Regions from separate parts of the Enterobacter sp. SCRI0065 genome, predicted to be linked through region 1. Evidence: predicted binding sites of a transcription regulator. Region 1 holds the regulator's gene; each other region holds the start of a gene.
The links. The regulator PurR, encoded in region 1, represses purine synthesis genes. The targets are predictions, from matches to a motif close to CANGCAAACGTTTGCNTG.
Positions count from the first base shown of each region.

Region 1 (4,216 bases):
TCGCAGCGCCCCATATGACCATCGCAATCGCAGCACCAAACTCATTTCGCGCCAGCCAAGGAATGGCGATCATGATGACGATAAGCAAGGTCAGAAAACCTTTCAGCGTACCGCTAACAGAACGGTCTGCCAGCTTGCCACCCAAATAGTTGCCAATTGAAAAACCGACGCCAATCAGCACCAGCATTCCCGTGACAAAGGCCGGCGTCGCATGCGTAATGTCATGCAGAACAGGCGAGATGTAGGTGTACAGAGTGAACATGGCGCCCGCACCCAGTACCGTGGTCAGCAACGCGGACAACACCTGAGGACGAAGCAAAACCGACAGCTCTTTACGCACGTCAGGACGCTCACCGGCTCCTCCTTTAGGCAGAGAGAAGAACAGTGCCACCATCGCCACCACGCCCAGCAGGGCTGTCGCCATGAAAGACATTCGCCAGCCAATGGTCTCACCCATCCATGTTGCTGCCGGCACGCCACCAATATTCGCGATCGTCAGGCCCATAAACATGGTTGCGACCGCACTGGCCTGCTTATGTTTAGGCACCACGCTTGCGGCCACGACCGAACCCAGACCAAAGAATGCACCATGGTTCAGGCTGGTCAAAATGCGCGACAGCATCAGCGTGGTGTAGTCCGGTGAGAGCGCAGAGAGCACATTTCCCAGCGTGAAAATAGCCATCAAGAAGATCAGCGCGTTGCGACGCCCACGATGCGAAAGCAGCAGCGTCATCAATGGCGCACCAATCATTACGCCAATGGCATAAGCGCTGATAAGCATACCCGCGGCAGGAATAGAAACATCCACACCTTTGGCAATTACCGGCAGCAGTCCCATAGGGGAAAATTCAGTGGTGCCGATGCCAAAAGCGCCAATCGCCAGGGACAACAGAGGAAAGTTGATTTTCATTCATTAACTCCGGATGCCGTGTCTTTACGCGACACAGAACAAATATGCCGAAAGCATGACATCAATCACAAAAAATAAGAAGTTAACAAAATAGCAAAAGATTATTGCAGAGGGAGTAACAATGGCGGGGAGAAAGCGAGGGAGAACGCTCTCCCCCGTTTGAATCAGTGCAGTATTGCCGTAAAGCTTGCCGCAACAATCAAAGCCAGCACGATGAAAGTGGTGGTTAGCGAAAACTTAAGATCGGTATTCATCAATTTTTCTCCTTTTAATCCCCACATGAAAAGTGAGCTTGCTCATTTTTACACAGTTTATCCCAAAAATCTTCCTGGATTTAGACTGATAAGTGTTTTTACGCTTCCCCTTTTCATCAAGATAAGACAAAATTCCACGCTAAATTTATAAGCGTACCGGCCACTGACCCCCTCCTGACGTCCTGTGTCGTTTTCCCGGCGTATCGCAATTCACTTTGCGAGATAAGGGTGAGAGAAGGCAAACGTTTACCTCTCAATTTTTCAGGAGCTTAGGATATGGTCTGGAGTGACAGCTAATGGCAACGATTAAAGATGTAGCGAAACGCGCAAACGTTTCCACTACAACCGTATCACATGTAATTAACAAAACTCGTTTTGTAGCAGAAGAGACGCGCAACGCCGTTTGGGCAGCGATTAAAGAGCTGCACTACTCTCCTAGCGCCGTGGCGCGCAGCCTTAAGGTCAACCACACCAAATCAATTGGTTTGCTGGCGACCAGTAGCGAAGCGGCCTATTTTGCCGAGATAATCGAAGCAGTAGAGAAAAACTGCTTCCAGAAGGGCTATACCTTGATTCTGGGTAATGCCTGGAATAGTCAGGAAAAACAACGGGCTTACTTGTCCATGATGGCGCAAAAACGCGTAGACGGTTTGCTGGTTATGTGTTCCGAATATCCTGAATCCGTACTCTCGATGCTCGAAGAGTACCGTCATATCCCGATGGTCGTCATGGACTGGGGTGATACGCGCGCTGATTTCACCGATTCCGTCAACGACAACGCTTTTGAAGGCGGATATATGGCGGGTCGCTACCTGATTGAACGCGGCCATCGCGAAATCGGCGTTATTCCGGGTCCGCTTGAGCGCAACACCGGTGCCGGTCGTCTGGCGGGCTTCATGAAGGCGATGGAAGAAGCATTGATCGCCGTTCCAGAAAACTGGATCGTTCAGGGCGATTTTGAACCAGAATCGGGTTATCGCGCCATGCAGCAAATCGTCTCCCAACCGCATCGCCCTACTGCCGTATTCTGCGGCGGCGATATCATGGCGATGGGTGCGCTTTGCGCCGCTGACGAGCTGGGACTGCGTGTGCCGCAGGATATTTCAGTGATCGGGTATGATAACGTGCGCAACGCTCGTTTCTTTACCCCGGCGTTGACCACCATTCATCAGCCAAAAGATTCGCTGGGTGAAACGGCGTTCAATATGTTGATGGACAGAATCGTCAGCAAACGCGAAGAGTCGCAGTCCATCGAAGTGCATCCGCGCCTGATTGAACGCCGCTCGGTCGCCGATGGTCCATTCCGCGACTACCGCCGCTAATCTTTTCTGCGGGGCCGGTTATTCCGGCTCCCGCAGCCATTCCTTGTTTAGCGTTTCACTATCCCCCAGATAATCCAGCAGCCAGGCGAGCGCAGGCGACATGTCGTTTTGCTGCCAGGTCAGGCAACACGCCGCATCCGGGAAGGGGTTCTCCAGCGTCAACGCCACCCATTGTCCGTTGTCTATTCGCGGTTGGGCAAAATGTACAGGCACCATACCCACGCACAATCCCGCTGAGAGGCAGGTTGCCGATGACTCCCAGTCAGGCGCAACGACGCGTCGCTGATTGTCCAGCAGCCAGGTGATACGCTTTGGCAGTGAGCGGGAGGTATCCTCAAGCACCAGCGAAGGCCAGTTGCGCAACGTATCGTCGCTCAATGGCCCAGCCATCGTGGCCAAAGGATGGTGGCTCGCCACTACGCAGGTCCAGCTCAACGTGCCCATATCGCGAAACGTATAACGTCCCCCGACGGGGATGGCCTGGGTCGCCCCGATGGCCATTTCGACTCGCCCATCCGATAGCGCATCCCACACCCCGTTAAAAACTTCCTGGGAAACACGCAGCTCCACGTCTGAGAAATGCCGATAGAAATCGACAATCATCTGTCGGGTACGTTCAGGCTTAACAATATTATCCACAGCAATAGAAAGATGCCCGCGCCAGCCGTTGGCAATCTGCTGGCACTGCTCACGGGTGATCATCATTTTTTTGATAACAGATCGGCCTTCCTTTAAAAACCATGCCCCGGCAGGCGTCAGAACGACATCGCGATGACGTCGTTCAAACAGTGTCACCGCCAGCCATTCCTCAAGCTGGCGCACGGTATAACTGATCGCTGACGGGACGCGATGCAACTCCTGCGCCGCACTGCTAAAGCTGCCGTTACGCGCGACGGCATCGACCACTTCAAGGGAATATTCAGACCACATTTTCTGCCTACAAATATTTTGAATGCACCAGACAAATATTAGCGTTTCACAAGGGGGATTGCACTCCCTACACTCTGCGCCAAAGAACACCTGCCCTGATTAGGAAAAAAATAATGCAACCTGGAAAAGGATTTATGGTCTGGCTCGCTGGCTTAAGCGTGCTGGGCTTTTTAGCGACCGATATGTACCTCCCCGCCTTCGCAGCGATGCAGGCAGATTTACAGACGCCTGCCGCTGCCATTAGTGCCAGCCTGAGCTTGTTCCTGGCAGGCTTTGCGTTTGCCCAACTTCTGTGGGGGCCGCTCTCCGATCGCTATGGCCGAAAGCCAATTTTGCTGCTGGGTCTGACCATTTTTGCCCTGAGCAGTTTAGGCATGTTGTGGGTCCGTGACGCAACCTGGCTGCTGGTGCTGCGCTTCATTCAGGCCTTTGGCGTATGCGCAGCCGCAGTGACCTGGCAGGCGCTGGTAACCGATTACTATCCGGCTTCGCGCGTGAACCGAATCTTTGCCACCATCATGCCGCTGGTTGGCCTTTCACCCGCCCTTGCGCCGCTGCTGGGCAGCTGGATCCTGGTCCACTTTGACTGGCAGGCGATCTTCGCCACGCTGTTTATTATTACCCTGATCTTGATGATTCCGGCGTTCTCGCTAAAACCGGCTCAGCCGAAAGTCGCCGACCCCGAGGAATCGCGCGTCACCTTTATGTCGCTGCTGCGCTCACGCGACTATCGCGGTAATGTGCTGATTTATGCCGCCTGCTCAGCGAGCTTCTTTGCCTGGCTCACCGGTTCACCGTTT
Region 1 is NZ_JCBAJB010000001.1:1,094,942-1,099,157, reverse strand. It holds gene AC6EMZ_RS05370 (MFS transporter) at 1-910, opposite strand, end outside; gene cydH (cytochrome bd-I oxidase subunit CydH) at 1,075-1,164, opposite strand; gene purR (HTH-type transcriptional repressor PurR) at 1,461-2,486, shown strand; gene punR (DNA-binding transcriptional activator PunR) at 2,505-3,416, opposite strand; gene punC (purine nucleoside transporter PunC) at 3,530-4,216, shown strand, end outside.

Region 2 (4,216 bases), on a different contig from region 1:
ACGCACCACCTCCATCTCGTACTCTTTCCAGCCAATCAGCGACTCATCAATCAGCAGCTCTTTGGTTGGGGAAAGATCCAGACCGCGCTCGCAAATCTCTTCAAACTCTTCACGGTTATACGCGATACCGCCACCGGTGCCGCCCATGGTGAAGCTAGGTCGGATGATGCACGGATAACCCACGTCAGCGGCAACCGCCAGCGCTTCTTCCATGGTGTGTGCAATGCCTGAACGCGCGGTGTCGAGGCCGATTTTCTTCATTGCCACGTCGAAACGGCGGCGGTCTTCAGCTTTATCAATCGCATCGGCGGTCGCACCAATCATGGTCACGCCAAATTCGGCCAGCACGCCATGACGTTCCAGCTCCAGCGCGCAGTTCAGCGCGGTCTGGCCGCCCATCGTCGGCAGCACGGCATCCGGGCGCTCTTTTTCGATGATTTTGCGTACCACTTCCCAGTGAATCGGCTCGATGTAGGTCGCATCGGCCATTTCAGGGTCGGTCATGATGGTTGCCGGGTTGGAGTTCACCAGGATAACGCGGTAACCCTCTTCACGCAGGGCTTTACACGCCTGTGCACCGGAGTAGTCGAATTCGCAGGCCTGGCCGATCACGATCGGGCCAGCGCCAAGGATCAGGATGCTTTTTATGTCTGTACGTTTTGGCATGTTCTTCTTAGCTCCTGATTATTTAGCGGTCTGACGGTATTGCTCGATAAGTTCGATAAAGTGATCGAACAGCGGCGCGGCATCGTGTGGGCCTGGGCTCGCTTCAGGGTGTCCCTGGAAGCTGAACGCCGGTTTGTCGGTGCGATGAATCCCTTGCAGGGTATGGTCGAACAACGACTTATGCGTGACGCGCAGGTTGGCAGGCATCGACGCCTCATCCACCGCAAAACCGTGGTTCTGTGCGGTAATCATCACCGTGCTGTTGTCGATATCTTTTACCGGGTGGTTGCCGCCGTGGTGGCCGAACTTCATCTTCACGGTTTTCGCACCGCTCGCCAGTGCCAGCAGCTGATGGCCGAGGCAGATGCCAAAGACCGGGATATCAGTTTCAAGGAACGTTTTGATCGCCGCGATGGCGTAATCACAAGGCGCCGGGTCACCAGGACCATTTGACAGGAAGATCCCATCCGGATTCATCTTCAGGACGTCGTCTGCCGGAGTTTGCGCCGGGACAACCGTCAGACGGCAGCCGCGATCCACCAGCATACGCAAAATGTTGCGCTTAGCGCCGTAGTCGTAAGCCACCACGTGGAACGGAAGCTCTTCTTCTTTCTTCGCTTCTGGCAGTTCGCCTGCCAGCGTCCAGCTACCTTGCGTCCAGCTGTAAGCTTCTGCGGTACTCACTTCTTTCGCCAAATCCATGCCGTTGAGGCCCGGGAACGCTTTGGCTTTTTCCTGCGCCAGCGCCGCATCCAGGTTATCCCCTGCGATGATGCAGCCGTTCTGAGCGCCTTTTTCGCGCAGAATTCGCGTCAGCTTACGGGTATCGATATCGGCAATCGCCACGATGTTATGGCGCTTCAGGTAGGAAGAGAGGTCTTCGGTATTGCGGTAGTTGCTGGCAATCAGCGGCAGGTCGCGAATAATCAGACCTTGTGCATGTACCTGAGAGGACTCTTCATCGGCGGGGTTGGTGCCGACATTACCGATATGGGGATAAGTAAGGGTGACGATTTGGCGGGAATAGGAAGGATCAGTGAGGATTTCTTGATAACCGGTCATTGAAGTATTGAAAACGACTTCCCCAACCGCCGAACCTGTTGCCCCTATGGCCCGACCGATAAACTGGGTTCCGTCTTCCAGAACCAATAGCGCTGACTTAATCAAAACACCCTCCAGAGAATATTCACTCACTTTATCTGCATATTAATTCACAACGGCGTCATGAATCAATGCAAATTTGCTGCCAGTGGATTTTCGGCAAACGGCGGCATTCTCGGGATTTAGAGAGGGAAAGTCAACTCAAAATGGGTATTTTACGTATTCTTTTACGCGACTGGGGAAGTTAAGCGTGTTTAAGCGACATAAAGATCAACAAAATCACACAGGAAAACGTTTGTTTACGCAGTTAAATAGTTTTCTAGAGTATGGGACGTAAAAAACCAGACCAAATGGTCAAAATTCACATCAACGCAACACAAAAAACAATGAATAATAGCATAAATAGCGCTTACAGAGATAAATAGACTTGAAATACAAAAAATAAAAGGGCAGTAAATTACTGCCCTCTGTAATCAAGTAGTTATGATTACGACAACCACATCACGAAGGGTAACAACATTTATAAATTGTTTAAATCAAGGACATCTTTCATATCAAAAAGACCATTATCTTTACTTTTTAGCCACAGTGCGGAGCGTACTGCACCGTTTGCAAACGTCATTCGGCTGGATGCTTTATGCGTGATTTCCACTCTTTCGCCTATATCGGCGAAGATAGCGGTATGTTCGCCGACAATATCGCCCGCGCGAACCGTAGCAAAACCAATTGTGCCCGGCACGCGTTCGCCAGTGTGGCCTTCGCGCGCATAGACCGCACAGTCTTTTAAATCTTTATCCAGTGCATAAGCAATCGCTTCGCCCATCGCCAGGGCAGTACCGGAGGGTGCATCAACTTTGTAACGGTGATGCGCTTCGATAATCTCAATATCGGTATAGTCGCCCATCACTTTCGCCGCTTTCTCCAGCAGCTTGAGCATGACATTGACACCCACGCTGAAATTCGCGGCAAAGACGATGGCAATGTCTTTGCTGGCGTCTTTAATCGCCTGCTTGCCCACATCATCAAAACCGGTAGTACCGATCACCATGCCTTTACCGTGCTGATGACAAAAAGCCAGATGATTGAGCGTTCCTTCCGGGCGGGTAAAATCGATGAACACGTCAAAATCATCTTTCACCGCGTCCAGACTGCTTTGCACCATGACGCCCGTCTTTCCTGCGCCTGCCAGTTCACCTGCATCGGTGCCTAAAAGCGTAGAGCCTTCACGCTCCAGCGCTGCACCCAGCGCCACGCCGTCCATTTGCATCGCGGCCTGAATTAACTGTCGGCCCATACGACCCCCCGCGCCTGCTATCGCGACACGGACCTGTGCATCATGCATAGTTATTCTCTTACGTTAAAAGTATGTAAATCGTTTTCAGATTAACCAGCCTTTGCGAAGGCTGCCAACTGAAAACGCCGATAATTAGAATTTAATGTTAAACAGGGAGTGATATCAGTTACAGACATGATCGTCAGCGAAAACCGCAGGATTCTCGCACCACCAGCGCAGGCGGCAGGATTATCCGTTTGGCAGGCTCATCATTGCCCTGTATCCGGCTAAAAAGCAGCTCCCCCGCTTTGCGGCCAATCTCTTTTGCCGCCACCGACACCGTAGTCAATGCTGGCTGTACCAGCGCCGCTTCGGTGATGTCATCGAACCCTACCAGCGCAAAATCACGCCCCGGCTCACGGCCCAGCTTGCGTAAAGTCTGCATCACGCCCAGCGCCACAATATCCTGATAGCAAATGGCCGCCTCAATCTGCGGATTATCGCGTATCAATGCTTCCGCCACGCGCGCGCCGTCACTCTGGCTGGCCTGCGAGGTAACGATCCAGGCCGGATTTGGCGTCACGCCGTATTCCAGCAGCTTGCTGGTGAACCCGCCAATACGCTGCGCCCGCGAGCCTGAATTCTGGCTACCGCCGATAAACGCAATGTGCCGATGACCCATTCTGAGCAGATGCTCGGTCGCCATCTGAGTACCTAAGAAGTTGTCCGTCCCGACAAAATCAAAATCCGGATCGTTTAGCGGGCGCACGACCATAATCGCCGGAATGTTGCGCCGCTTCAGGCCATCGAAAAATGCCTGCGGTGTTTCGCGGGCAGCACACAGCACCATACCACCGACGTTGTTGCGCATGAGCGAATCGACAAATTTTTGCTGCCGTTCCGCTGATTCTTCGCTGTTCGCCAGAAAGAGCAGCAGGTCGTGGCGCTCCATTTCATGACTCAGCCCCGCCGTCATTTCGCCGTAAAAGGGGTTAGTAATATCATGTAACAGCAGCCCGACCTGATTACTGCTGCGATTACGTAAGTTGGCCGCCGTCTGGTTATAAACATAGCCTGACTCATCCAGCGCCTTGAGCACCCTTTCGCGCGTACTTTGCGAAATGCGCCCCTTGTTACACAGCACCATCGATACGGTCGCCGTTGAAACTCCGGCGC
Region 2 is NZ_JCBAJB010000004.1:263,575-267,790, reverse strand. It holds gene carB (carbamoyl-phosphate synthase large subunit) at 1-666, opposite strand, end outside; gene carA (glutamine-hydrolyzing carbamoyl-phosphate synthase small subunit) at 685-1,833, opposite strand; gene dapB (4-hydroxy-tetrahydrodipicolinate reductase) at 2,288-3,109, opposite strand; gene AC6EMZ_RS13780 (LacI family DNA-binding transcriptional regulator) at 3,243-4,216, opposite strand, start outside.
Region 2: a site for PurR is predicted at 2,052-2,069, ahead of carA (glutamine-hydrolyzing carbamoyl-phosphate synthase small subunit). Genes of this name have one in related genera too.

Region 3 (4,216 bases), on a different contig from region 1:
GGCGTTTTAGCGACGCGCAGGGCGAATTAGCCAATCTGCCGTTGCCACAGGTACCGCAGCCAAACGCCGCGACCGCGCTGGCGGCGTTGCGGGCCAGCGGTTTGACGGTGAGCGAACGGGCAATACGTGATGGCATTCAGCATGCGATTCTGCCAGGGCGTTTTCAGACCGTCAGTGAATCACCGCGCGTGATTCTGGATGTAGCGCATAATCCTCACGCCGCAGCTTATCTAGCGGGTCGCCTCAAATCACTACCAAAAACCGGGCGCGTTCTGGCGGTTATCGGTATGCTTCATGATAAAGATATTGGCGGCACGCTGGCCTGCATGGAGAGTGTGGTCGATTACTGGTATTGTGCTCCTCTGGAAGGGCCGCGTGGCGCGACTGCTGAACAGCTGATGGAACATCTCGGCGAAGGCAAAGCCTATGAAAACGTGGCGCAGGCATGGCATGCGGCAGTGGCCGATGCTAAACCTGAAGATACCGTGCTGGTATGTGGATCGTTCCATACCGTAGCACATGTCATGGAAGTGATGGACGCGGGGAGAACCAGTGGCGAGTAAGTTTCAGAATCGTTTAACAGGTACCATTGTGCTGGTTGCGCTGGGGGTGATTATCCTTCCAGGACTGCTCGACGGGCAAAAAAAACATTATCAGGATGAGTTCGCGGCAATCCCGCTGGTGCCAAAGCCCGGCGATCGCGATGAGCCCGACATGTTACCTGTGGCAACACAGGCGCTGCCTGCACAACCGCCAGAAGGCGCTGCGGAAGAAGTTCGCGCAGGTAATGCGGCGGCTCCGTCGCTCGATCCTTCTCGTTTTACCGCTAACAACGATATCGATCCCGTACCGGAACCGGTGGTTCAGCCTAAGCCTGTAGAAAAAGCTAAGCCGGTTGAAAAACCGCAGCCAAAACCGCAACGCGATAAAACCAACGAGCAACTGGCCGCCGCTACCGAAGCTGCGCCAGAAAAACCGGTGCAAGAAGAGAAACCTGCGCCGACCGGCAAGGCGTATGTTGTACAGCTGGGTGCGCTGAAAAACGCGGATAAGGTGAATGAGGTCGTCGGTAAATTACGCGGTGCGGGTTATCGCGTTTACACGTCGCCAACGACGCCTGTGCAGGGTAAAATCACGCGTATTCTCGTCGGACCGGATGCCTCAAAAGATAAGCTGAAAGGTTCACTTGGTGAGCTGAAACAGATCTCCGGTTTGAGCGGTGTGGTGATGAATTACAGTGCGAACTGATTGACTCTCACCCGCCCCGATCCCTTCAAGGGGAGGGGATAAAACCTACGGCGTTGAACATTTTTTCAGCGCCTTTTTTATTTACGCGCGGGAAGGAAATCCCTACGCAAACGTTTTCTTTTTCTGTTAGAATTCGCCCCGAACTGGATGACAGGGCGTTTAATCGTGGGACATATATGGTCTGGATTGATTACGCCATCATTGCGGTGATTGGTTTTTCCTGTCTGGTAAGCCTGATCCGTGGCTTTGTTCGTGAAGCGTTATCGCTGGTGACATGGGGTTGTGCTTTCTTTGTTGCCAGTCATTACTACACTTACCTGTCCGTCTGGTTCACGGGCTTTGAAGATGAGCTGGTCCGAAATGGAATCGCCATCGCGGTGCTGTTTATCGCGACACTGATCGTCGGCGCTATCGTCAATTTTGTGATAGGTCAGCTGGTCGAGAAAACCGGTCTGTCAGGAACGGACAGGGTACTCGGGGTCTGTTTTGGTGCGTTGCGAGGCGCGCTGATTGTGGCCGCGATACTGTTCTTCCTCGATACCTTTACCGGGTTTTCAAAAAGTGAAGACTGGCAGAAATCGCAGCTGATTCCACAGTTCAGTTTCATCATCAGATGGTTCTTTGACTATCTGCAAAGCTCGTCGAGTTTCTTGCCCAGGGTCTAAACCCTGAGATGTAGCTTAACGAGGAAAAGACGTATGTGCGGGATTGTCGGTATCGCCGGTTTCATGCCGGTAAACCAGTCTATTTATGACGCGTTATCGGTGCTCCAGCACCGTGGGCAGGATGCTGCGGGTATCATCACGATTGATGCAAACAACTGCTTCCGTTTACGCAAAGCGAATGGCCTGGTCAACGATGTGTTTGAAGCCCGTCATATGCAGCGTCTTCAGGGCAATATGGGTATCGGCCACGTTCGTTACCCGACCGCTGGCAGTTCCAGCGCCTCTGAGGCTCAGCCATTCTACGTGAACTCTCCGTATGGCATCACTCTTGCCCACAACGGTAACCTGACCAACGCCCACGAACTGCGTAAAAAGCTGTTCGAAGAGAAGCGTCGTCACATTAACACCACTTCTGATTCTGAAATTCTGCTCAACATCTTTGCGAGTGAGCTGGATAACTTCCGTCATTATCCACTGGAAGCCGATAACGTTTTTGCCGCCGTAGCCGCGACGAATCGCTTAATCCGCGGTGCGTACGCCTGCGTCGCGATGATCATCGGTCACGGTATGGTTGCCTTCCGCGACCCGAACGGTATCCGTCCGCTGGTACTGGGCAAACGCGATTTAGGCGATGGCCGTACCGAATACATGGTGGCCTCTGAGAGCGTGGCGCTTGATACGCTGGGCTTTGAGTTCCTGCGTGATGTTGCGCCGGGTGAAGCGGTGTATATCACCGAAAAAGGCCAGCTGTTTACTCGTCAGTGTGCGGAAAACCCGGTGAGCAATCCGTGCCTGTTCGAGTACGTGTACTTTGCCCGCCCGGATTCCTTCATCGATAAAATTTCCGTGTACAGCGCTCGCGTTAATATGGGAACCAAACTCGGTGAAAAAATTGCCCGCGAGTGGGACGATCTTGATATCGACGTAGTCATTCCGATTCCGGAAACCTCCTGCGATATCGCGCTGGAAATCGCACGTATTCTGGATAAACCGTATCGTCAGGGTTTCGTTAAGAACCGCTACGTTGGCCGTACCTTTATCATGCCGGGCCAGCAGCTGCGCCGTAAATCGGTGCGCCGTAAGCTAAACGCTAACCGTGCTGAGTTCCGCGATAAGAACGTACTGCTGGTGGATGATTCCATCGTGCGGGGTACCACTTCCGAGCAGATCATCGAGATGGCACGTGAAGCGGGCGCGAAGAAGGTCTATCTGGCGTCTGCGGCACCAGAAATTCGCTTCCCGAACGTTTATGGTATTGATATGCCTACTGCGAACGAGCTGATTGCACATGGCCGCGAAGTGGATGAGATTCGCCAGATCATCGGTGCCGACGGATTGATTTTCCAGGATCTCAGCGATCTGATTGACGCGGTACGCGCAGAGAACCCGGATATTCAGCAGTTCGAATGTTCGGTGTTCAACGGTATCTACGTGACGAAAGATGTTGATCAGCAATACCTCGACTATCTTGATTCGCTGCGTAACGACGACGTCAAAGCCGTACAGATGCAGAACGATCTTGAAAGTTTAGAGATGCACAACGAAGGCTAAAGCCTTAGCAAGTGAGGGTGCGAGCCCTCACTTGCAACTCCCCGCAAAATCCTGCAAAGTCTGCCCTGATACAAGAAAGGGCGAAATCATGAAACGACTCATCGTAGGGATCTCAGGTGCCAGTGGCGCTATTTACGGCGTACGGTTGCTACAAGTATTGCGCGACGTGGCTGAGGTCGAAACCCATCTGGTCATGAGTCAGGCTGCGCGTCAGACCCTCACGCTCGAAACCGATTTTTCCTTGCGCGATGTCCAGTCACTGGCAAACGTGGTTCATGATGCCCGTGATATCGCTGCCAGCATCTCTTCCGGCTCTTATAAAACTGCCGGAATGGTTATCCTGCCCTGTTCGATTAAAACGCTGTCCGGCATCGTGAACAGCTATACCGATACGCTGGTGACCCGGGCTGCTGATGTCGTGCTTAAAGAGCGACGTCCGCTCGTGCTCTGCGTGCGCGAAACCCCTCTGCATCTGGGACATTTGCGCTTGATGACGCAGGCTTCTGAACTGGGTGCGGTGATCATGCCTCCGGTTCCGGCTTTTTATCATCGCCCACAAACGCTGGATGACGTGATTAATCAGACCGTTAACCGCGTGCTTGATCAGTTTGATATCGACCTGCCCGAAGATCTGTTTACCCGCTGGCAAGGCGCTTAGCACCCCGCACAACATGAGTGCATGAAAAGCCAACTTGCCCTGTTTCAGGGCAAATATGCAACAGCGATCATATCCTCAACATTTAATTCGTTTT
Region 3 is NZ_JCBAJB010000002.1:251,659-255,874, forward strand. It holds gene folC (bifunctional tetrahydrofolate synthase/dihydrofolate synthase) at 1-563, shown strand, start outside; gene dedD (cell division protein DedD) at 553-1,248, shown strand; gene cvpA (colicin V production protein) at 1,425-1,913, shown strand; gene purF (amidophosphoribosyltransferase) at 1,947-3,464, shown strand; gene AC6EMZ_RS07095 (UbiX family flavin prenyltransferase) at 3,553-4,122, shown strand.
Region 3: a site for PurR is predicted at 1,352-1,369, ahead of cvpA (colicin V production protein). Genes of this name have one in related genera too.